2 regions of the Streptomyces sp. NPDC029956 genome follow, and region 2 is predicted to be linked to the other one. Evidence: predicted binding sites of a transcription regulator. Region 2 holds the regulator's gene; the other holds the start of a gene.

Region 1 (10,837 bases), on a different contig from region 2:
AAGTACCGCGTCGCGAAGGACACCAACGTCACCGTCGCCGGCCGCGTCGAGCGGCTGACCCCGGACGGCTGGAAGCCGTACGCGGGCGCGCCGCTCATCACCACGACCCAGAAGCCGACGTACGACCTGTCGGTCCACGGGCTCATGGGCAGTGGCGTCTCGGCGGTCGACGGCACCTTCTCCTACGGGGCGCGCGCCACGCACGCGACGCAGGTGTTCACCTCCCTCGCGCCGTCGGTGTACTACCAGTCCCGCGCGTACGACGAGGGGAACATCGCCGTCCCCCAGCCCTTCTCGTTCACCGGCTGGCGCATCACCCTCGACGAGTACGGCCGGGTCCGCGGCACCGGCCGGATGACGACCCAGGCGTACTGCGGGGAGCAGACCGTCACCCTCCAGGCCTCCCTGGACAACGGCCGCACGTGGCGGAACCTCTCCGGCGCCAAGGCGAGCGGCGGCAACTCCGGCTACTGCCCGTTCGACGTCTCCTCCCGCGCCTACGTCAACGCGCTCTACCGGCTGCACCACCCCGAGAACGACGAGATGGTCGCCCGGACCACCGGCAGCGTCCGGCTCGGCCGCATCCCGACCCGGTTCTCCACGTTCTCCATCACCCCCGCCCGGCCGTACGTGAACACCAAGATGACCGTCTCCGGCACCCTCCAGCAGCAGACCGGCGGAACCTGGAAGCCCCTCAAGGGCGCCAAGGTCACGCTCGTGTTCAAGCCCAAGGGCGAGTCCCAGTGGTACTGGGTGACCCAGAACGTCACCACCGGCAGCACCGGCAAGTTCAGCTTCCGCGCCACCAACTACGGCGACGGTTCATGGGCGTTGGTGAAGCAGTCCGCGACCGCCTACTTCTACAGCGAGACGAAGGCGAAGTACATCGATGCGCGCTGACCTCCGGCGGACCACCGCCCCCCTCGCCACGGCCCTGGCCGCAGTGCTCCTCGGAGGCGCCGTCGCCGCCCCCGCCCAGGCCGCCGACACCCCCTCCCCCCTCGGCATCGGCCCCGCCGTCACCGACAGCCACCAGCGCGGCGTCTTCGGCGTGTCCGCCTGGACCGACACCCCCGGCGTCACGGTCACCAAGGTCTCCGCGACGCTCCGCAAGGGCGACACCGTCGTCGAAATCCCCTCGATCCCCGCGTACGACTGGGACAAGGGCCGGTACGGACTGGGCCAGGAACCGCTGAAGCTGACCGAGGACGGCGGCACGATGCCCGCCCTCGGCCGGTACGCCATCGACATCACGGCCACCGACTCGCGCGGCAACACCAGCACCCGCACCGACGCCGGCATCCTCGACTTCACGCTCAAGCCGCAGCTGGAGTTCGCCTTCTCCGCCCCCGGCTGGGACGACCGCACCACCGTCCCCAGCGGCACCCTGACCGGTGTCCAGCCCGGCTCCGGCGACATCGTGCCGATCACCGGCAGGACGATCGACGTCCAGCGGACGACGCCCCCGGCGAGCCCGGTACAGTCCCCCGTCACCGACGAGACGGGCGCCTTCACCGGCGAGGCGTACCCGGACGTCATGCCGGGCGACGAGTTCCGGGTCGCCTACACCGAGGACAGCGACGAGGTCCACGGCACCGCCGGCTGGACCCGCACCCTCTACACCTGGCGCCCGCACACCGTGACCGTGAAGGCCACCGCCGACCGCGTACGGGTCCTCCCCGGCCAGCAGGCCACCGTCACCGGCCGGATGACCGACCCGAAGAACGGCGGCGCGCCCCTGGCCGGGCAGCAGGTCCGGGTCGGCCCGACCACGGGCACCTCCCTCCACCCCGCGTTCGCCAAGGTCGTCACGACCGACGCCGACGGACGGTTCACCACGCGGATCCCGTCCCTCCCCGGGCTGCGCATCGACGGCTGGACGGTCGAGCGGGTCGACCCGTACCAGAGCTTCGGCACCACCACGGTGGGCGGCCGGCTCGCGATGCCGCAGGAGGCACGGGTCCTCCTCCGGTCCCGCGCCCTGGCGGCCGACGGCATGGTGACCGCAACCGGGCAGCTGCGCGCCACCTATGACCCCGAGGCCTCGTTCAGCGGGCAGCCGCTCCTCCTGGAGGTCTCGGCCGACGGCCGGACCGGCTGGCGGCAGATCGGCTCCGCCAAGGCGGAGGACTACTACGACACCACCGTCAGGGCCGGCAGCCGCGGCGGCTGGTACAGGCTCCGGCACCCGGCGAGCGACGTCCTCGCCGAGGCCGCGAGCAACACCTTCCGCCTCGTCCGCACCGAGACCCGCATCGCGGGCGCGAACGCGGGACCCGAGCCGGTCCGCAAGGGCGCGTACGTCACCATGACGGGCACGCTCCAGCACTACACGAACCGCGCCTGGCGGACGTTCGGGAGCGGGTCCGTGGCCCTGCAGTTCCAGGCGAAGGGTTCGACGACCTGGCGTCAGGTCGCCACGGGCCGCCCGGCCTCCAACGGGAAGATCTCGCTCAAGGCGAAGGCGACCGTGGACGGCACCTGGCGGCTCCGGTACTACGGGGACGCCACGCACTTCACGTCGCCGTTCTCGTGGGCCGACTACCTCGACGTGCGCTGATCACCTGAGCGGCCGGCCGGGTGACCGGCCGGCACGCTCGCCGGTCGGTCAGTCGGCCGGCCGGCACCCGGAAACGCCCGAGGGCGGCACCCCCATCAGGGAGTGCCGCCCTCGTTCGTGCTGAGCTTCGCGTTCAGCGATGAACCACCGATCCCGGAGGATCAGAAGTCCATGTCACCGCCCGGCATGCCGCCGCCGGCCGGCGCGGACGCCTTCTCCGGCTTGTCGGCGATGACGGCCTCGGTGGTGAGGAACAGCGCGGCGATCGACGCGGCGTTCTGCAGCGCGGAGCGCGTGACCTTCGCCGGGTCGATGATGCCCTCGGCGATGAGGTCGACGTACTCGTTGGTCGCGGCGTTCAGGCCGTGGCCGACGGGCAGGTTGCGGACCTTCTCCGCCACGACGCCGCCCTCGAGACCGGCGTTGACCGCGATCTGCTTCAGCGGGGCCTCGAGGGCCAGCTTCACGATGTTCGCGCCCGTGGCCTCGTCACCCGCGAGGTCGGCCTCGAGCTTCTCGAAGACCGAGGAGGCCTGGAGCAGGGCCACGCCGCCGCCGGCGACGATGCCCTCCTCGACGGCCGCCTTCGCGTTGCGAACGGCGTCCTCGATGCGGTGCTTGCGCTCCTTGAGCTCGACCTCGGTCGCGGCACCGGCCTTGATGACCGCAACACCGCCGGCGAGCTTCGCCAGGCGCTCCTGCAGCTTCTCGCGGTCGTAGTCCGAGTCGCTGTTCTCGATCTCGGCGCGGATCTGGTTCACGCGACCGGCGACCTGCTCGCTGTCACCGGCACCGTCGACGATGGTGGTCTCGTCCTTGGTGATGACGACCTTGCGGGCGCGGCCCAGCAGGTCGAGGCCCGCGTTCTCCAGCTTCAGGCCGACCTCCTCGGAGATGACCGTGCCGCCGGTGAGGATGGCGATGTCGTTCAGCATGGCCTTGCGACGGTCGCCGAAGCCCGGAGCCTTGACCGCGACGGACTTGAAGGTGCCGCGGATCTTGTTGACGACCAGGGTCGACAGGGCCTCGCCCTCGACGTCCTCGGCGATGATCAGCAGCGGCTTGCCCGACTGCATGACCTTCTCCAGGAGCGGGAGCAGGTCCTTCACCGAAGAGATCTTGGAGTTGACGATCAGGAGGTACGGGTCGTCGAGCGACGACTCCATGCGCTCCATGTCGGTGGCGAAGTACGCCGAGATGTAGCCCTTGTCGAAGCGCATACCCTCGGTGAGCTCCAGCTCCAGACCGAAGGTCTGGGACTCCTCGACGGTGATGACGCCTTCCTTGCCGACCTTGTCCATCGCCTCGGCGATGAGCTCGCCGATCTGGGTGTCGGCGGCGGAGATGGAGGCCGTGGAAGCGATCTGCTCCTTGGTCTCGACATCCTTCGCCTGCTCGAGCAGGGCGCCGGAGACGGCCTCGACGGCCTTCTCGATACCACGCTTGAGGGCCATCGGGTTGGCACCGGCGGCCACGTTGCGCAGGCCCTCGCGGACGAGCGCCTGGGCGAGAACGGTGGCGGTGGTCGTACCGTCGCCGGCGACGTCGTCCGTCTTCTTGGCGACTTCCTTGACCAGCTCGGCGCCGATCTTCTCGTACGGGTCCTCGAGCTCGATCTCCTTGGCGATGGAGACACCATCGTTGGTGATCGTGGGGGCGCCCCACTTCTTCTCGAGGACGACGTTGCGACCCTTGGGGCCGAGGGTGACCTTGACGGCGTCAGCGAGCTGGTTCATGCCGCGCTCGAGACCGCGCCGGGCCTCCTCGTCGAACGCGATGATCTTGGCCATGTGAAGTGGTCCTCCCGGACATGGGGTGGATAACGCTCCAGGACCGCGCCGACGCCCGCGACGGACGGCCTCCGCAGCTCCGCGTGGTTCCTTGCCCCACCCGGCCGGCGGCCTCGTCTGCCCGATCCTCGTAGCACTCTCACCTGCCGAGTGCTAACGCCAATGATTAGCACTCGCCCTATGAGAGTGCAAGCGACTCTCGAGTTTCGAGAGGTGGACGGAGGGGCGTGAGGGGGCGCGGGAACGCGCGAGGGGTCCGCATCCCCTCAGGGATGCGGACCCCTCGACGGCGTTGCGTCGGTGGCCGATCGCGCCGCGCTCAGACGGCGAGCTTGACCATGTCCGCCTGCGGACCCTTCTGGCCCTGCGAGATCTCGAACTCGACTCGCTGTCCCTCTTCGAGGCTGCGGTAGCCATCCATCTGGATCGCGCTGTAGTGGACGAAAACATCCGCACCACCGTCGACCGCGATGAAGCCGTAGCCCTTCTCCGCGTTGAACCACTTGACGGTGCCCTGAGCCATGCCTAACTCCCCTATTACTGGCCCTTGCGCGGGACCCGCACTTCGCGGAACCCGGGTCAGACCCTGCGCCGGAACGCGTCGACCGCGGCTGAATGTATCTGCCCAACTGCCCTCTGCAACAGGTCAATCGAGCGAGAATTCTGGGCGCCACGGAAAGGCGAATCAGGGAGAATCCCTTGAATTACCGGGCAAGTCGGGCCCGGCAAAGCGTGCAGAAGGTACACAACGCGCACGCACTTTGGCCGCTTCTTGTCGTACCGGGACGCATTCTCATATGCGTCTGGCATGAGCGGCAGGGGGGACTTCCCCAACTCTACCGCGCTCAACCATGCAGAATTGCCCCCTCCGCTTTATGTCGCGGAAGGGGCAATTCAAGAAAGACGGGACAACCGATGGCCCTATGAGGGCTCAGCAGCCTCCGGCGACGGCCGGGATGATCGAGACGCCGGCGCCGGCCGGGGTGGCCGTCTCCAGACCCTGCTCGAAGCGCACGTCGTCGTCGTTCACGTAGACGTTCACGAAGCGGCGCAGCTTGCCCTGGTCGTCCAGGACGCGGGCGGCGATGCCCGTGTGGTTCTTCTCCAGGTCGGCGATGACCTCGGCGAGGGTCGCGCCCTCGGCCTGGACCTCGGACCGACCGCCCGTGTAGGTGCGGAGGATGGTGGGGATGCGGACGTTCACGGCCATGTCTTCGTAACCTTTCGGTGGGCCAGGGAAGCGGACGGACTCAGACGGCGAGGCCGGCGTCGCGGAACGCGTCCAGGCTCGGGCGGATGGTGACGGTCGCCTGAGAGGTGTCGGCCACCGCGTCCAGGGTCTTGAGTCCGTCGCCGGTGTTGAGGACGACGGTGGTGAGGTTCGGGTCGATCAGCCCGTTCTCGACGAGCTTCTTCGCGACGCCGACGGTCACGCCGCCCGCGGTCTCGGCGAAGATGCCCTCGGTCTGCGCGAGGAGCTTGATCGCGTCCACGACCTGCTCGTCGTTCACGTCCTCCACGGCGCCGCCGGTGCGACGGGCGATGTCCAGGACGTACGGGCCGTCGGCCGGGTTGCCGATCGCGAGCGACTTGGCGATGGTGTTCGGCTTCTGCGGGCGGACGACGTCGTGGCCTGCCTTGAAGGCCACCGACACCGGGGAGCAGCCCTCGGCCTGGGCGCCGAAGATCTTGTACGGCTTGTCCTCGACGAGGCCCAGCTTGATGAGCTCCTGGAGACCCTTGTCGATCTTCGTGAGCTGGGAGCCGGAGGCGATCGGGATGACGAGCTGGTCGGGGATGACCCAGCCGAGCTGCTCGCAGATTTCGTACGCCAGCGTCTTGGAGCCCTCGCCGTAGTACGGGCGGAGGTTGACGTTGACGAAGCCCCAGCCCTCGCCCAGCGGGTCGCCGATGAGCTCGGAGCAGAAGCGGTTGACGTCGTCGTAGTTGCCCTCGATGGCGACGAGGTCACCGCCGTAGACACCGGCCATGACGACCTTGCCCTGCTCCAGGTCGTGCGGGATGAACACGCAGGAGCGGAAGCCGGCGCGGGCGGCGGCGGCGCCGACGGCGCCGGCCAGGTTGCCCGTGGAGGAGCAGGAGAGGGTGGTGAAGCCGAAGGCGCGGGCGGCCTCGATGGCCTGGGCGACGACCCGGTCCTTGAAGGAGTGGGTCGGGTTGCCGGAGTCGTCCTTGACGAAGAGCTTGCCGGGGGCGACGCCGATCTCGCGGGCGAGGTTGTCGGCCTGGACGAGCTTGGTCCAGCCCGGGTTCAGGTTGGGCTTGTCGGCGACGTCGGCGGGGACGGGCAGCAGCGGGGCGTAGCGCCAGATGTTGGCGGGGCCGGCCTCGATCTGCTTGCGCAGCGCCTCGGGGTCACCGGTGGGGAGGTCGTACGCGACTTCGAGCGGTCCGAAACAGAGCTCGCAGGCGAAGATCGGGCCGAGCGGGAAGACTTCACCGCATTCGCGACAGGAGAGTCCCGACGCGGGACCGAGGTCGACCGAAGTGGCGGGGGTAACAGTCTGTACAGCCATGGAGGCGAGGCCCTTTCTCCTCATCTTTCCCATGACGAATTTTTCGCCATGAGACGGATTTGGCACCTTCCCTAGTCGGGAGCCTCGCTGGAGGACGAGTAACCGACTGGAGGGTTGCCGGGGCTTCAACGGGCCGTTTCCCTCTGCCCCTCTGGATGAGCGGTATTCGATTGTGAAGCGCGGTGAACTTTCGTTCCTGCGCTCCGGCGCGGGCGGCACCCCGACGTGCATCGGGCATCCGCGTTGTTCAAGACTGTAACCGAAGGCCCGGACGCTTGGACCGGCCGTCCGAACCGCGAGATGGAGATCACGTGCTGGAAGAGGTGGAGCGCTGGCTGGACCGGCGGTCCTGGTCCGTGGCGGACCGGCCGCTGGAGCGGATCCTCGCCGCGAAGCGGAACACGAAGGTCAGCGTCGTCCTGCCGGCGCTGAACGAGGAGGCGACGGTGGGTGACATCGTCGCCGTGATCCGGCGCGAGCTCATGTCGGAGGCGGTGCCGCTCGTCGACGAGCTGGTGGTGATCGACTCGGGTTCCACGGACCGTACGGCGGAGGTGGCTGCGGCGGCCGGGGCGCGGGTGGTCGCACGGGACGCGATACTCCCCCGGATACCGGCCGTGCCGGGCAAGGGCGAGGTCCTGTGGCGGTCGCTGATGGTGACCACCGGGGACATCGTGTGCTTCATCGACGCGGATCTGCGGGACTTCTCGGCGGACTTCGTGTCGGGGATCGTGGGCCCGCTGCTGACCGACCCGGACGTGGACTTCGTCAAGGCGATGTACGACCGTCCGCTCGGCCCCGGGTTCGATGGCCTCGCCTCCGGCGGGACCCCTGCCCAGGGGGGTCGGGTGACGGAGCTCGTGGCCCGTCCGCTCCTCAATCTGCACTGGCCGCAGCTGGCCGGTTTCGTACAGCCGCTGGGCGGCGAGTACGCGGCGCGCCGGTCCCTGCTCGAACGGCTGCCCTTCCCGGTCGGGTACGGGGTGGAGCTCGGCCTGCTCGTGGACGCGCTGCACACGGTGGGCCTGGACGCGCTCGCGCAGGTGGACGTGGGGGTGCGCAAGCACCGGCACCAGGACGGGCAGGCGCTGGGCCGGATGGCGGCGGCGATCTACCGGACGGCGCAGCTGCGGTTGTCGCGGGGACATCTGGTGCGGCCGCGGCTGACGCAGTTCGAGCGGGGCGAGAAGGGTTTCGAGCCACGGACGTACGCGGTGGACACGGAGGAGCGGCCGCCGATGGCCGACATCGTGGAGTACGCCCGCCGCCGCGTGGCCTGACCGTGCGGCGCCCTGACCGCCGTACCCCACCGCGTGGCGCCCTGCCGCCTTGCCCGTCCGCGTGGCGTAACGCCCGATGATGATCAGTTTTTTCTATATTGCCCTTTTATGCGCTTCAGACAACATCACCTGGGCAGGGTGCTCGCGGCCGCCGTGGCCGTCGGACTGACGGCGGGCTCGCTCGCGTTCACCGCGGCGGGGCCGGCCGCGGCGGACGTGGTCGAGCCGTTCGGCAAGCGGTACGCAGCGTCGCTGTACGGCGACTTCACGACGCTCGGCAACACGGTCATGGGCTGTCCGACCACCCCCGCCGACCTGGCCGCCCGCTGTGCGACCGCGGCGAGCGGCCAGGGCTCGGACGGCAACAACACCTTCGTGATGCGGCGGATCGACGCCGGCGCCATGGGTGGCGAGCACGGCTCCAGCACCGGCCACGTGCGGATTCCGGCAGGCGCCGAGGTGGCGTACGCCCGGCTCTTCTGGGGTGGCAACGACGGCACGTACACGAGCCCGAGCGGGGCTCGGCTGAAGCGCTGCGACCTCTCCGGCGCCGATGCCGGGCGCTCGCCCGGCGACCCCACGACGACCGCCCCGGTGATCAGGGTCGGCACGGGTGCCGCGACCCCGGTCTCGATCGACAGCATGGTCGCCGACCCGGCGGACACCGACGGCCCGCACTACTACACGGGCGAGTCGGACGTGACGGCCGCGTTCGCGGGCACGTCGGGGACGGACGCGCAGGTGGCCGTCGGCAACATCTGGGCGCCGGACGGCAAGGGCTGCGTGGCGGGTTGGTCGCTGACCGTCGTCCACCGGTTCCCGGGACCGGACCCGGTCCGCGCCCCCGAGCGGCGGAACGTGTCCGTGTACGGCGGGCACGTCCTCCAGCGCTCGTCCTCCCCCGCGACCACGATCACCGTGGACGGCTTCCACCGGAGCGGCGGCACGGCGCGGGCCGGTGTGACCGCGTACGAGGGCGACCGGAACACCCCCGGCGACACCTTCCTCGTCGGCGGCAAGGCCGTCACCGAGGCCCGCACGGGCGACACCGGCGACTTCTTCGTCGGCGGGGGCGACGGCGCCGTCGCCCCCGAGCAGGTCGACAACCTGGGCATCGACACGAAGACCTTCGACATCCCCGACGACGCCGTCCCGCAGGGCGCCACCTCGGCCGATCTGACCTTCTCGACGCGCGGCGACACCTATGTGGCCGCCGCGCTGGCCTTCTCCGTCCCGGTCCCCGACCTGGAGATCACCAAGACGGCGAGCCCGCGCACGGTGAAGCCGGGCGACACCCTCACGTACACGATCACCGCGAAGAACGTCAGCGCGCTCGACCTCCCGAACGCCAGGTTCGTCGACGACCTGACCGGGAGCCTCGACGACGCCGAGTACCGGGGCGACCTCCGGACGGACCTGGGCACGGCGACGTACACGGCCCCGAGGATCGGGTACGCGGGAACCATCCCGGCCGGGAGGACGGCGACCGTCACCTACTCGGTGAAGATCAAGAACCCGCCGACCGGCGACGGCAGGCTCCACGACCGCGTGGAGGCCGAGACACCCCGCTCGAACTGCGGAGACGGCGGCAAGGACCCGGCCTGCGGGGTGAACCCGCAGCTCAGGAAGCCGAAGCCCCCCAGGCCGACCCCGACGCCGACCCCGACGCCGACCCCGACGGATCCGACCCCGACGCCGGTGGACCCCACGCCCACCCCCGTGGACCCGACGCCGACCCCGGCCGACCCCGCGCCCACCACGCCCCCCGCCGAGGCCGACCCCACGCCCCCCGCCGAGGCCGACCCCGCGTCCCCGGCCCCGGGACCGCACGGGAGCGGCGGCGGCTCGATGGCCGAGACCGGCGGCAACGGCGAGCGGCTGTGGCTGCTGGGCGCGCTGGGCCTCGCCCTCGCGGCGACGGGCCTGGTCGCGAAGGCCGCGATGCGCGGGCGACGCGAGAACTGACGACCGTCCGGAGGCCCGGCCGACAGCCCGGCCGACGACCGTCCCGGGGCCCGGCGGAGGCCCGGCCACCCTCCGTGGCCGGATCCACCCGTCTCGTATACGTACGTTTGAGCGTTTACGGGACGGGCTAGGTTCGCCCCATGGCAACTGTGCTCGTGGCATCCAACCGGGGACCCGTCTCGTACCTGCGCGGCGAGGACGGTGAGCTCGACGCCCGCAGGGGCGGCGGCGGCCTGGTCTCCGGGCTGAGCGCCGTCTCCTCGCAGGACAGCCTGTGGGTGTGCGCCGCGCTCGGCGAGGGCGACCGGGAGGCCGTGCGGCGCGGGATCGGCGAGCCCGGCGTCCGGATGCTCGACATCGACCCGGAGGTGTACGCCGACGCGTACAACGGCATCGCGAACTCGGTGCTGTGGTTCCTCCACCACCACCTGTACGACACCCCCCGCGAGCCCGTCTTCGACGCGGAGTTCCGGCGCCGCTGGGAGTCGTACCGCGCCTACAACCGGGCCTTCGCCGAGGCCCTGGCCGCCGAGGCGGACGACGGCGCGGCGGTCCTGGTGCAGGACTACCACCTGGCGCTCGTCCCCGGGATGCTGCGGGAGCTCCGCCCCGACCTGCGGATCGGGCATTTCACCCACACCCCGTGGGTGTCCTCCGAGTACCTGCGCATGGTGCCGGACGACATCGTCGAGGAGCTCCTGTGGG
Region 2 (10,837 bases):
GGAACCGCCGCAGTTCGAGGAGGATCTGGACGCGCATCAGCCAGGCCATGAGCAGCTCGGGTTCGGCGCGCAGGGCCGCGTCCACGGCCTCCAGGGCGGCCTGGTGCTCCTCGGCGCGATGGTGGCAGCGGGCCAGCAGGACGAGCGCCCCCGCGTCCTCCGGGTCGCCCGCCAGGTGCTGGGCGACCAGTTCCCCGGCCTGCGCGAACCGCCCGGTGTCGTACAGGGCCTCGGCGCGCAGGAGCGTGGTCGGCGTGGTCACAGCTTGCGCTTCCGCTTGAGGTGGGCGAGGAGGTCGTCGTACAGACCGCCCTCGTTGGCGAACATGGCGACGTTCCGGGCGGCCGCGAACCACGGCTCGGTGGACGGCTTGATCTGCTTGGCCGCGCCCAGCAGGTCCTTGGTGGTGATCAGTCGTACGGAGCCGCTGCGGGCGGAGTCGAGCAGCGCGGTCTCGGCGGCCGTCTCACAGACATGGGCGAGGTCGGCACCGGAGAAGTCCTCGGTGGCCTTGACGAGCTTGCCGAGATCGACGGCCTCGATGGGCCGCTCGCGCAGGTGGTAGCGGAGGATCGCCTCGCGCGCGGTGGCGTCCGGCGGCAGCACGAGGAGCGTGCGGTCGAGGCGGCCGGGGCGGCGCAGCGCGATGTCCACGTCCCAGGGCACGTTGGTGGCGGCGAGCACGAAGACGCCCTCGTTGCCCGGGCCGCCGGCGATGCCGTCGAGCTCGGTGAGCAGCTGGTTGACGACGTTGCGGAGTCCGCTGTGGTGGGTGCGGGACCGCTTGGCGCCGAGGGCGTCCAGCTCGTCGAGGAAGACGACGCAGGGGGCCTGGCGGCGGGCGGTCTCGAAGATGTCGTGGATGTTCTTCTCGGAGGCCCCGATCCACATGTCGAGGACGTCGGAGAGCGAGACGGTGAGGAAGTTCGCGCCGAGCTCACCGGCGACGGCGCGCGCGATGAAGGTCTTGCCGCAGCCGGGAGGCCCGTAGAGGAGCAGGCCGCCGCGCAACGACTTGCCGTACAGCCTGCGCAGTTCGGGGTTGCGCATGGGGGCGAGGAAGGCGGCCTCCAGGCGCTCCTTGACCTCGTCCATGCCGCCGACGTCGGCGAGGCGTACGGCGCCGGGCGCGTCGACGTCCCAGGCGTCGGCGTCCCCGGCGGCGCCCTCGCCGTCGGCGGCCTGCGGGTCCTCCAGGAAGCGGGGCCCGACGACGTCCTGCACCTGCTGCTCGGCGGCGTCCCAGTCGAAGGAGGGGGCCTTGTCCACGGGCGCCACGGGCGTCTCGGGCGGCTCGGGCGCCACGGACGTCTCGGGCCGCTCAGGCAGCCCGGACGGCGCGGACGGCGGGGTCGGCGCGGGGTTGCTCTCCGTGGGAGCGGTGGCCGGGGCCGACGGCATCCCCATGGCCCGCATCATCAGCGCCCGCGCGTCCGTGTCCCCCGGCGCGTGCTGGAGCGCGACGGCCGCCTCCGCGACGGCCTCGTCGTTCCGGCCCTCGGAGAGGAGGAGTTCGGCGAAGTGAAGACGCAGGGGGACGTCACCGGGGGCGGCGGCCACGGCGGCGCGCAGACTGCGGATCAGGGGGGACTCGTCGGCCATGCGGCCAGCCTAAGGAGCGCGCGGGGCCCGCGGTCCACCGGGTTCGGTCCGTTGCACACTCCGTACACTTCGCCGGATGAGACGGGACCGGGTACCGCGCCGGCTGACGGTGGACTCCACGGTGTGGCTGTGGACGACCGGGCACCGCCACACCCCGGACTGTCTGACGTTCCTCGCCCTGCGCCGCGCCGAGAACCGCCACGCCCAGCTCCGCCTGGTCTTCCGGGACGGTCCGGGCCGCATCGTGTCCGGCTACCCCTTCGGCGCCGGTGACATCGCCTCGACCGGCGACGGCGCCGTCCTCAACCTGAACGAGCCGGGCGTCGTACGCCGCTTCCTGGACGAGGCCGCGGCCCATGGCCTGCTCCCGACCGCCCACGGCATCCACGACGAGGACGGCTGGCCCCTCTACGACACCCTGACGAAGGCGGACGCGCCCGGCAGCGACGGGGCCGCGTAGGCCGAGACCGGAAGCACCGAAGCCGCGCACGCCGAGACCGTGAACACCGAAGCGGCGAGCACCGCGGCCGGGAGCGACTAGCTCCAGCGCCCCGTACGCCCCAGGACGAGCGCCGTCGCCGCCGTGCCCGCCGTCGACGTCCGCAGCACGCTCCGGCCGAGCCGGTACGGCTTCGCCCCGGCCGCCTCGAACGCGGCGAGCTCCTCCGGGGAGACGCCGCCCTCGGGGCCGACGACCAGCACGATCGAGCCCTTCTCCGGGAGATCGGCGGTGGCGAGCGCCCCGCTCGGGTGGTCGCGGTCCTCGTGCAGCACGGCCGCGAGATCGGCGCCGGCGAGCAGCGTGGCGACCTGCTTGGTCGTCATCAGGTCCGCGACCTCGGGGAACCGGGAGCGGCGCGACTGCTTCCCCGCCTCGCGCGCGGTGGACCGCCACTTGGCGAGCGCCTTGAGGCCCCGGTCTCCCTTCCACTGCGTGATGCAGCGGGAGGCGGCCCACGGCACGATCGCGTCCACCCCGGTCTCCGTCATGGTCTCGACGGCGAGTTCGCCCCGGTCGCCCTTGGGCAGCGCCTGGACGACGGTGATGCGGGGCTCCTCGTCGGGGTCCTCGTGGACCTCGTCGACCCGGACGGTGAGCTGGTCCTTGTCCTCGGCGGCCAGCACCACGCACGCGGCCCAGCGGCCCCGGCCGTCGGCGAGGACGAGTTCCTCGCCCTCCCGCAGCCGCTTCACGGAGACGGCGTGCCGCCCCTCGGGGCCGTCCAGGAGAAAGCTCCCGGGGCCGGGAACGGCGTCGACGACGAAGACGGGTGCGGTCATGAGGCGCTCCTGTGGGGCAGCTCGGAGAGAGCGGTGGCGAGTTCGGCGGCCAGCACCTCGACCAGTTGCCCGGCGGGGAGTTCGCGTGCGAGCCGGTGGCCCTGACCGGCCCACAGGGCCATGCCCTGGGCGTCGCCCGCGGTGGCGGCGGCCTTGCGGATCGGGGCGGTGAGGTGGTGGATCTCGGGGTAGGCGGCGGGGGCGTACGGCCCGTGCTCGCGCATGAAGCGGTTGACGAGGCCGCGCGCCGGACGCCCGGTGAAGGCCCGGGTGAAGGCGGTCCGGGTGTACAGCGGGTCGGTCAGGGCCCGCTTGTGCAGCGGGTGGGCGCCCGACTCTGGGCAGCAGAGGAAGGCCGTGCCGAGCTGGGCGGCGTCCGCCCCGGCGGCCAGGGCGGCGGCGATCTGCGCGCCGCGCATGATGCCGCCGGTCGCGACGATCGGCAGGGCCACGCTTCCGCGGACCAGGCCGAGCAGGGCGAGCAGCCCGGTGCCCGGGGCGTCGTCGGCGGGGTCGTCGCGGAACGTGCCCTGGTGTCCACCCGCCTCGGCGCCCTGCACACAGACGGCGTTCGCCCCGGCCTGCTGCGCGGCGAGGGCCTCCTCGGCGGAGGTGACGGTCACGATCGTGAACGTTCCCACACGCGCGAAGGAGGCGAGGACCTCGGGCGCGGGGCAGCCGAAGGTGAAGGAGACGACGCGGACCGGGTCCTCCAGGAGGATCGCCAGCTTGGCGTCGTACGCGTCGTCACGGCAGTCGTCGGTCTCGCCGAGCGGGGTCTCGTACCAGGTCGACTCGCCCGCGAGCTGATGCCGGTAGACCTCGACGGAGGCGAGGTCGGCGGGCCGCCCGGACTCCGGCAGGAAGAGGTTGACGCCGAAGGGGCGTGCGGTGAGCCCGCGTACCTGCTTGATCTCCTGGTAGAGGCCGCCGGCCGTCTTGTACCCACCGGCCAGGAAGCCGAGTGCCCCGGCCGCGCACACGGCTCCGACCAGCTCGGGAGAGGAGGCGCCACCCGCCATGGGGGCCTGCACGATCGGAAACCGAGAGAGATCGTTCAGTGCGGTGGTGGACATATGGGCATCGTGTCATGCCCCTGCTTCCGGGCCGAATCCGTACGTCAGGTACGGAGGAGGCGCGATGCGGGGTACCCGCGGTACGGAAAGGGCGGCACACGCACGATCGCGTGTGCCGCCCTTCCGTACATCGGATTCCGGCGCTGCCTACCGCCCGTTGAAGGCGTCCTTCAGGCGGGAGAACAGACCCTGCTGACCCGGCTGGAACTGCCCCGTGGGCCGCTCCTCGCCGCGCAGCTTGGCCAGTTCGCGCAGCAGGCGTTCCTGCTCCGCGTCGAGCTTGCCCGGGGTCTGCACCTCGACGTGCACGATCAGGTCGCCCCGGCCGTTTCCGCGCAGATGGGTGACGCCACGGCCGTGCAGCGGGATCGACTGGCCGGACTGGGTGCCCGGGCGGATGTCGATCTCCTCGACGCCGTCGAGGGTCTGCAGCGGCACCTTGGTGCCGAGCGCGCCCGCGGTCATCGGGATGGTGACCGTGCAGTGGAGGTCGTCGCCGCGCCGCTGGAAGGTGTCGTGCGGCGTCTCGTGGATCTCGACGTACAGGTCGCCGGCGGGGCCGCCGCCGGGGCCGACCTCGCCCTCGCCCGCGAGCTGGATCCGGGTGCCGTTGTCGACACCCGCGGGGATCTTGACCGTGAGGGTGCGGCGGGACCGGACCCGGCCGTCGCCCGCGCACTCGGGGCACGGGGTCGGGACGACGGTGCCGAAGCCCTGGCACTGCGGGCAGGGCCGGGAGGTCATGACCTGGCCCAGGAAGGACCGGGTGACCTGCGAGACCTCGCCGCGGCCGCGGCACATGTCACAGGTCTGCGCGGAGGTGCCGGGTGCGGCGCCCTCGCCCGAGCAGGTCGTACAGACGACCGCCGTGTCGACCTGGATGTCCTTGGTGGTGCCGAAGGCCGCCTCGTTGAGGTCGATCTCCAGACGGATCATGGCGTCCTGGCCGCGGCGGGTCCGCGAGCGCGGGCCGCGCTGCTGGGACGTGCCGAAGAAGGCGTCCATGATGTCGGAGAAGTTGCCGAAGCCACCGGCCCCGAAGCCGCCCGCGCCGCCTCCGCCGGAGGCCGAGAGCGGGTCGCCACCCAGGTCGTAGACCTGCTTCTTCTGCGGGTCCGAGAGGACCTCGTAGGCGGCGTTGATCTCCTTGAAGCGTTCCTGCGTCTTCGGATCGGGATTCACATCCGGGTGCAGCTCGCGTGCGAGCCTCCGGAAGGCCTTCTTGATCTCGTCCTGGGAAGCGTCGCGGCGCACGCCGAGTACGGCGTAGTAGTCCGTGGCCACTTACGACTCCGCCAGGATCTGTCCGACGTAACGTGCCACTGCGCGTACCGCTCCCATCGTTCCGGGGTAGTCCATGCGGGTCGGTCCGACCACGCCGAGTTTGGCGACTGCCTCGCCGCCCGAACCGTAGCCGACCGAGACGACGGACGTGGAGCTCAGCCCCTCGTGGGCGTTCTCGTGCCCGATGCGTACGGTCATGCCCGATTCCTTGGCCTCGCCGAGCAGCTTGAGGAGCACGACCTGCTCCTCCAGAGCCTCGAGGACGGGCCTGATCATCAGGGGGAAGTCGGGTCCGAAGCGGGTGAGATTGGCGGTGCCGCCGATCATCAGCCGCTCCTCGTGCTCCTCGACGAGGGTTTCGAGGAGGGTCGCGAGCACGGTCGAGACCGTGGCGCGGTCCTCCAGTTCCTCGAACGACTCGGGGAGATCCTGCACCAGCTGCGGCACGTCGGCGAACCGGCGGCCGACGACCCGGCTGTTGAGCCGGGCCCGCAGGTCGGCGAGCGAGGTCTCGCCGAACGGCGCGGGGCAGTCGATGACCCGCTGCTCGACGCGGCCGGTGTCCGTGATGAGCACCAGCATCAGGCGGGCGGGGGCCAGCGAGAGCAGCTCCACGTGCCGGACGGTCGAGCGGGTCAGCGAGGGGTACTGGACGACGGCGACCTGACGGGTCAGCTGGGCGAGCAGCCGGACCGTACGGCCGACGACGTCGTCCAGGTCGACCGCGCCGTCGAGGAAGTTGTGGATGGCCCGGCGCTCGGGCGTCGACAGCGGCTTGACGCCGGCGAGCCGGTCGACGAAGAGGCGATAGCCCTTGTCGGTCGGAATGCGGCCGGCGCTGGTGTGAGGCTGGGCGATGAAGCCCTCCTCCTCCAGCACGGCCATGTCGTTGCGCACGGTCGCCGGCGAGACGCCGAGCTTGTGGCGCTCGGTGAGCGCCTTGGACCCGACGGGCTCCTCCGTCCCGACGTAGTCCTGGACGATGGCGCGCAGGACCTCGAGTCTGCGTTCGCTGAGCATCGTGCGCACCTCCAGCTGTCGTCGTCGTTCCGGTTGCTCCGCTTTTGGCACTCGCCCTGTCCGAGTGCCAGCGATCCCCCGGCCAGTGTACGGCGGCGGGCGTCGCTCCTGGCAAGGTGGCGACGCCTCCACCGGCTAGCGTCGCCGCATGGACGTGGATTGGGAAGCGCACGGATGGGAGCGGCTCGCGGACGGGGTGGGCCGGCGACGGCTGCCCGGGTGGGACGCCACGGTCGGACTGGTACTGGGTGAACGGGCGGTGCTGCTGTACGACACGGGATCCTCGCTCGCGGAGGGCGCCGGGCTGCGGACACGGATCGCGGACCTCACGGGCGGCCGCAGAGTGACGCACATCGCATTGAGCCACCCTCATTTCGACCATGTTCTCGGCACGGCGGCGTTCGCGGGCGCGGAGGTCTTCGGCGCGGTGGGCTCGGACGAGCTCCTCGGCCGGGTGCGGGACCGGGAGGCGCTGCGCGCGGACGCGGTACGGCACGGGCTCGACGAGACGGCGGCGGCCGAGGCGGTGGACGTCCTGGTGGCCCCGCGGCACGTGGTCTCCGGCGAGTGGACGCTCGACCTGGGCGGACGGCAGGTCCTGCTCGCGAACGTCGGCCCCGGCCACACGGGCCACGACCTGGTGCTCCTGGTGCCGGGCGAGCGCGAGGTGGTCTTCTGCGGCGACCTGGTCGAGGAGTCGGGAGAACCGCAGGCGGGCCCGGACGCGATCCCCTCCCGCTGGCCGGACGCGCTCGACCGGCTGCTGCGGCTCGGCGGCGAGGACGCGGTGTACGTGCCGGGGCACGGGGCGGTGGTGGACGCCACGTTCGTACGACTCCAGCGGGAGGAACTGGCACGCCGCTTCCAGGTGGCCTAACGTCACCGAAATGCGCAGCTACAACCCGGATCTGACACCCCCTTGGAAGAAGTCGGCACCCGTCCCCGAGGTCCCGGCCGACCGTGATCTGGTCGTCGAGGAGGTCACGACGGGCTTCTGCGGGGCGGTGATCCGCTGCGAGGCGGGCACGGTGACCCTGGAGGACCGCTTCGGCAAGCACCGCGTGTTCCCGCTGGATCCGCGCGGCTTCCTCCTGGAGGGCCGGGTGGTGACCCTGATCCGCCCGTCGGCCGCTCCCGCCCGCCCCACCCGGACGGCGTCGGGCTCGGTGGCGGTCCCGGGGGCGCGGGCCCGGGTGGCGCGCGCGGGCCGGATCTACGTGGAGGGCCGGCACGACGCGGAGCTGGTGGAGCGGGTCTGGGGCGACGACCTCCGCATCGAGGGCGTGGTCGTGGAGTACCTGGAGGGCGTCGACGACCTCCCGTCGATCGTCGCGGAGTTCGCCCCCGCCCCGGACGCCCGTCTGGGCGTCCTGGTGGACCACCTGGTCCCGGGTTCGAAGGAGTCGCGGATCGCCGCCCAGGTGACCTCGCCGGACGTGCTGGTCGTCGGCCACCCGTACATCGACGTCTGGGAGGCGGTGAAGCCGGCGTCGGTGGGCATCCGGGCCTGGCCGCGGGTCCCCAGGGGCCAGGACTGGAAGACGGGCGTGTGCGAGGCCCTGGGCTGGCCGCCGAACACGGGCGCGGCCTGGCAGCACATCCTGTCGAGGGTGACGACGTACAAGGACCTGGAACCGGAGCTGCTGGGTCGGGTGGAGGAACTGATCGACTTCGTGACGGCGCCGTAGGGGTGTTGCCTGGGGCGTTACGCCGTGGCGGCGTAACGCCCCCGGGCATTCCGGGGACGTTCCGCTCTGGCGGTCACGCCCTGGCGGCGCCGCAGGCGTTGTTCGCCGCCGTCCGCCGTCGTCCGCCGTCGTCCGCCCCCTGCCGGCCCGGTGGGGGCGGAACACGGGGTGCCCGGGCGGGGCGCGGTCGGGTAGCGTGCGCGCCATGTCGAGCCCCGAGTCGGACACGTCGGGGGCTTTCGGTCACGCCGTCAGCCCCCTGGACCCCCGAGTTCTCCCGGACCGCTGAGTCCGCTCCGTACGGCCGCCCCTCGGTCGTACGGACCACTGGGTTCGAAGTCCTGCCCACCCCGCCGTCCCGCCGCCCTCCGCGGCCGGACGCGTGGGTCCGTGGGTCCGTGGGTGCTGACCGCGGTGACGAGATGCCTCTGTCGTCATTTCCTCACCCCGGAGCCACTCGATGCCCCTCCCGCTCTTTCTGCTCGCCCTGGCGGTCTTCGCCATGGGCACGTCCGAATTCATGCTCGCCGGCCTCGTGCCGGACATCGCCTCCGACCTCGGCGTCACGGTCGGGAGCGCGGGTCTGCTCACCTCGGCCTTCGCCGTCGGAATGATCGTCGGCGCGCCGCTCCTGGCCGCGCTCGCCCGCTCCTGGCCGGTACGGGCCGGCCTGCTCGGGTTCGTCCTCGTGTTCTCCGCGGCGCACGTCCTGGGCGCCGTCACCGGCAGTTTCGCCGTCCTGTTCGCCACCAGGGTGGTCGCGGCCCTCGCGAACGCCGGGTTCCTCGCCGTGGCCCTGACCACCGCCACCCGGCTCGTGCCGCCGGACCGGAAGGGGCGCGCGCTGGCCGTCCTGCTGTCGGGCACGACGCTGGCCACGATCGCCGGGGTCCCCGCGGGATCGCTGCTCGGCACGCTGCTCGACTGGCGGGCCACGTTCTGGGCCGTCGCCGCCCTCTGCCTGCCCGCGGCACTCGGCGTCCTCCGTGGCGTCCCGGCGCGGCCCTCGCGGGAGGGCACGGCCGAGGCGCCGGACCTGCGCGCGGAGCTGGCACTGCTCAGGCGTCCGCGACTGCTCCTGGTGATGCTGCTCGGCGCCCTGGTGAACGCGGCGACCTTCGCGAGCTTCACCTTCCTGGCGCCCGTCGTGACCGGTTCCGCCGGGCTGGGCGAGCTGTGGGTTCCGGTCGCCCTGGTCCTCTTCGGGGCCGGTTCCTTCGCCGGAATCACCCTCGCGGGACGGTGGTCCGACCGCTACCCGGGCCTGGTCGTCGCGGTCGGCGGTCCGCTGCTGCTCGTCGGCTGGCCGGCCCTGGCCGTGCTGGCCGAGGAGCCGGCCGCGCTGCTCACCCTGGTGTTCACGCAGGGCATGGCGTCGTTCGCGCTGGGCGGCACGCTGATCGCGCGGGTCCTCTACGAGGCCGCCGGAGCCCCCACGATGGCCGGCTCCTACGCGACCGCCGCGCTCAACGTCGGGGCCGCCACCGGACCGCTCGTCGCCGCCCTCACCCTCCGGACCGGAGCGGGAACGCTCGGCCCGCTGTGGGCGAGCGGCCTCCTGGTCCTGGGGGCACTGCTCATCGCCCTGCCGTCCCGCAGGGCGCTCTCGCCCGCCCGGGCCGCCCGGACGGCCCCGGGCGGGCACGGCGAAGGCCCCGGGGACGTACCGGCCGGTCGGGCCGAACGCGCCTAGTCCACGAGGTCCCGCACGACCGCGTCCGCGAGCAGACGTCCGCGCAGGGTCAGAACCGCCCGCCCGGCGGCGTACGGCCCGGCGTCGAGCAGCCCGTCGGCGAGTGCCTTGCGGGCGGCGGCGAGGCCCGCCGGCTTGAGGAGGGACAGCTCGACGCCCTCCTTGAGCCGCAGCTCGAGGAGCACGCGCTCGACTCTGCGGTCCTCCTCGGAGAGCAGCTCCCGTCCGGCCCCCGGCGTCTTCCCTGCGGCCAGCGCGGCGGCGTACGCACCGGGATGCTTCACGTTCCACCAGCGGACGCCGCCGACGTGGCTGTGGGCGCCGGGGCCCGCGCCCCACCAGTCGGCCCCGCGCCAGTACAGCTCGTTGTGCAGGCAGCGCCCGGCCTCGGAGGTGGCCCAGTTGGAGACCTCGTACCACTCGAAGCCGGCCCCGGAGAGGACGTCCTCGGCGATCAGGTACCGGTCGGCGTGGACGTCGTCGTCGGTCATGGGGACCTCCCCGCGCCGAATGCGCCGCGCCAGCTGCGTGCCCTCCTCGACGATCAGCGCGTAGGCGCTGATGTGGTCGGGCCCGGCGCCGATGGCCGCGTCGAGCGAGGCCCGCCAGTCGTCGTCGGTCTCGCCGGGCGTGCCGTAGATCAGGTCGAGGTTGACGTGCTCGAACCCGGCGGCGCGCGCCTCCCCGACGCAGGCCTCGGGGCGGCCCGGGGTGTGCGTGCGGTCGAGGATCTGCAGGACGTGCTGCTTGGCGCTCTGCATGCCGAAGGAGATCCGGTTGAAGCCGCCGGCCCTCAGCTCCGCGAGATAGGCCGGGTTCACGGAGTCGGGATTGGCCTCGGTGGTCACCTCGGCGTCGTCGGCGAGCCCGAACTCCTCGCGGACGGCCCCCAGCATCCGTACGAGGTCAGCGGCGGCGAGCAGCGTGGGCGTACCGCCCCCGACGAAGACGGTCCGCACCGGCCGCGGGTCGTCCCCGAGCACCTTGCGGGCGAGCCGGATCTCCTCGACGACCTGCTCGGCGTAGTTGTCACGGGAGGCGAGCACGCCCCCGGTACCCCGCAGCTCACTGGCCGTGTAGGTGTTGAAGTCGCAGTACCCGCAGCGCGTCGCGCAGTAGGGCACGTGCAGATAGAACCCGAGCGGCCGCTCCCCCGCCCCTTCGAGGGCGTGCGGGGGCAGCGCCCCGTCGTC

What was found. The regulator HrcA, encoded in region 2, represses chaperone genes, less so after heat shock. The targets are predictions, from matches to a motif close to TTNGCACTCNGNNNNNCNGAGTGCNAA.
Region 1: the regulator HrcA is predicted to act here: its motif matches at 4,517-4,543, upstream of groL (chaperonin GroEL).

The regions. Positions count from the first base shown of each region.
Region 1 covers NZ_JBVHZJ010000034.1:52,768-63,604, reverse strand. Annotated here, with positions in the region: gene ACZ4XX_RS25245 (hypothetical protein) at 1-900, shown strand, start outside; gene ACZ4XX_RS25240 (hypothetical protein) at 890-2,560, shown strand; gene groL (chaperonin GroEL) at 2,722-4,350, opposite strand; gene ACZ4XX_RS25230 (cold-shock protein) at 4,670-4,873, opposite strand; gene ACZ4XX_RS25225 (MoaD/ThiS family protein) at 5,282-5,560, opposite strand; gene thrC (threonine synthase) at 5,601-6,911, opposite strand; SAM riboswitch class I at 6,905-7,049, opposite strand; gene ACZ4XX_RS25215 (glucosyl-3-phosphoglycerate synthase) at 7,199-8,167, shown strand; gene ACZ4XX_RS25210 (DUF7927 domain-containing protein) at 8,276-10,132, shown strand; gene ACZ4XX_RS25205 (alpha,alpha-trehalose-phosphate synthase (UDP-forming)) at 10,273-10,837, shown strand, end outside.
Region 2 covers NZ_JBVHZJ010000022.1:108,098-118,934, forward strand. Annotated here, with positions in the region: gene ACZ4XX_RS19650 (tetratricopeptide repeat protein) at 1-262, opposite strand, end outside; gene ACZ4XX_RS19655 (ATP-binding protein) at 259-1,602, opposite strand; gene ACZ4XX_RS19660 (hypothetical protein) at 1,679-2,062, shown strand; gene ACZ4XX_RS19665 (16S rRNA (uracil(1498)-N(3))-methyltransferase) at 2,140-2,883, opposite strand; gene ACZ4XX_RS19670 (nitronate monooxygenase) at 2,880-3,959, opposite strand; gene dnaJ (molecular chaperone DnaJ) at 4,107-5,243, opposite strand; gene hrcA (heat-inducible transcriptional repressor HrcA) at 5,244-6,263, opposite strand; gene ACZ4XX_RS19685 (MBL fold metallo-hydrolase) at 6,412-7,140, shown strand; gene ACZ4XX_RS19690 (DUF3097 domain-containing protein) at 7,151-7,951, shown strand; gene ACZ4XX_RS19695 (Cmx/CmrA family chloramphenicol efflux MFS transporter) at 8,412-9,644, shown strand; gene hemW (radical SAM family heme chaperone HemW) at 9,641-10,837, opposite strand, start outside.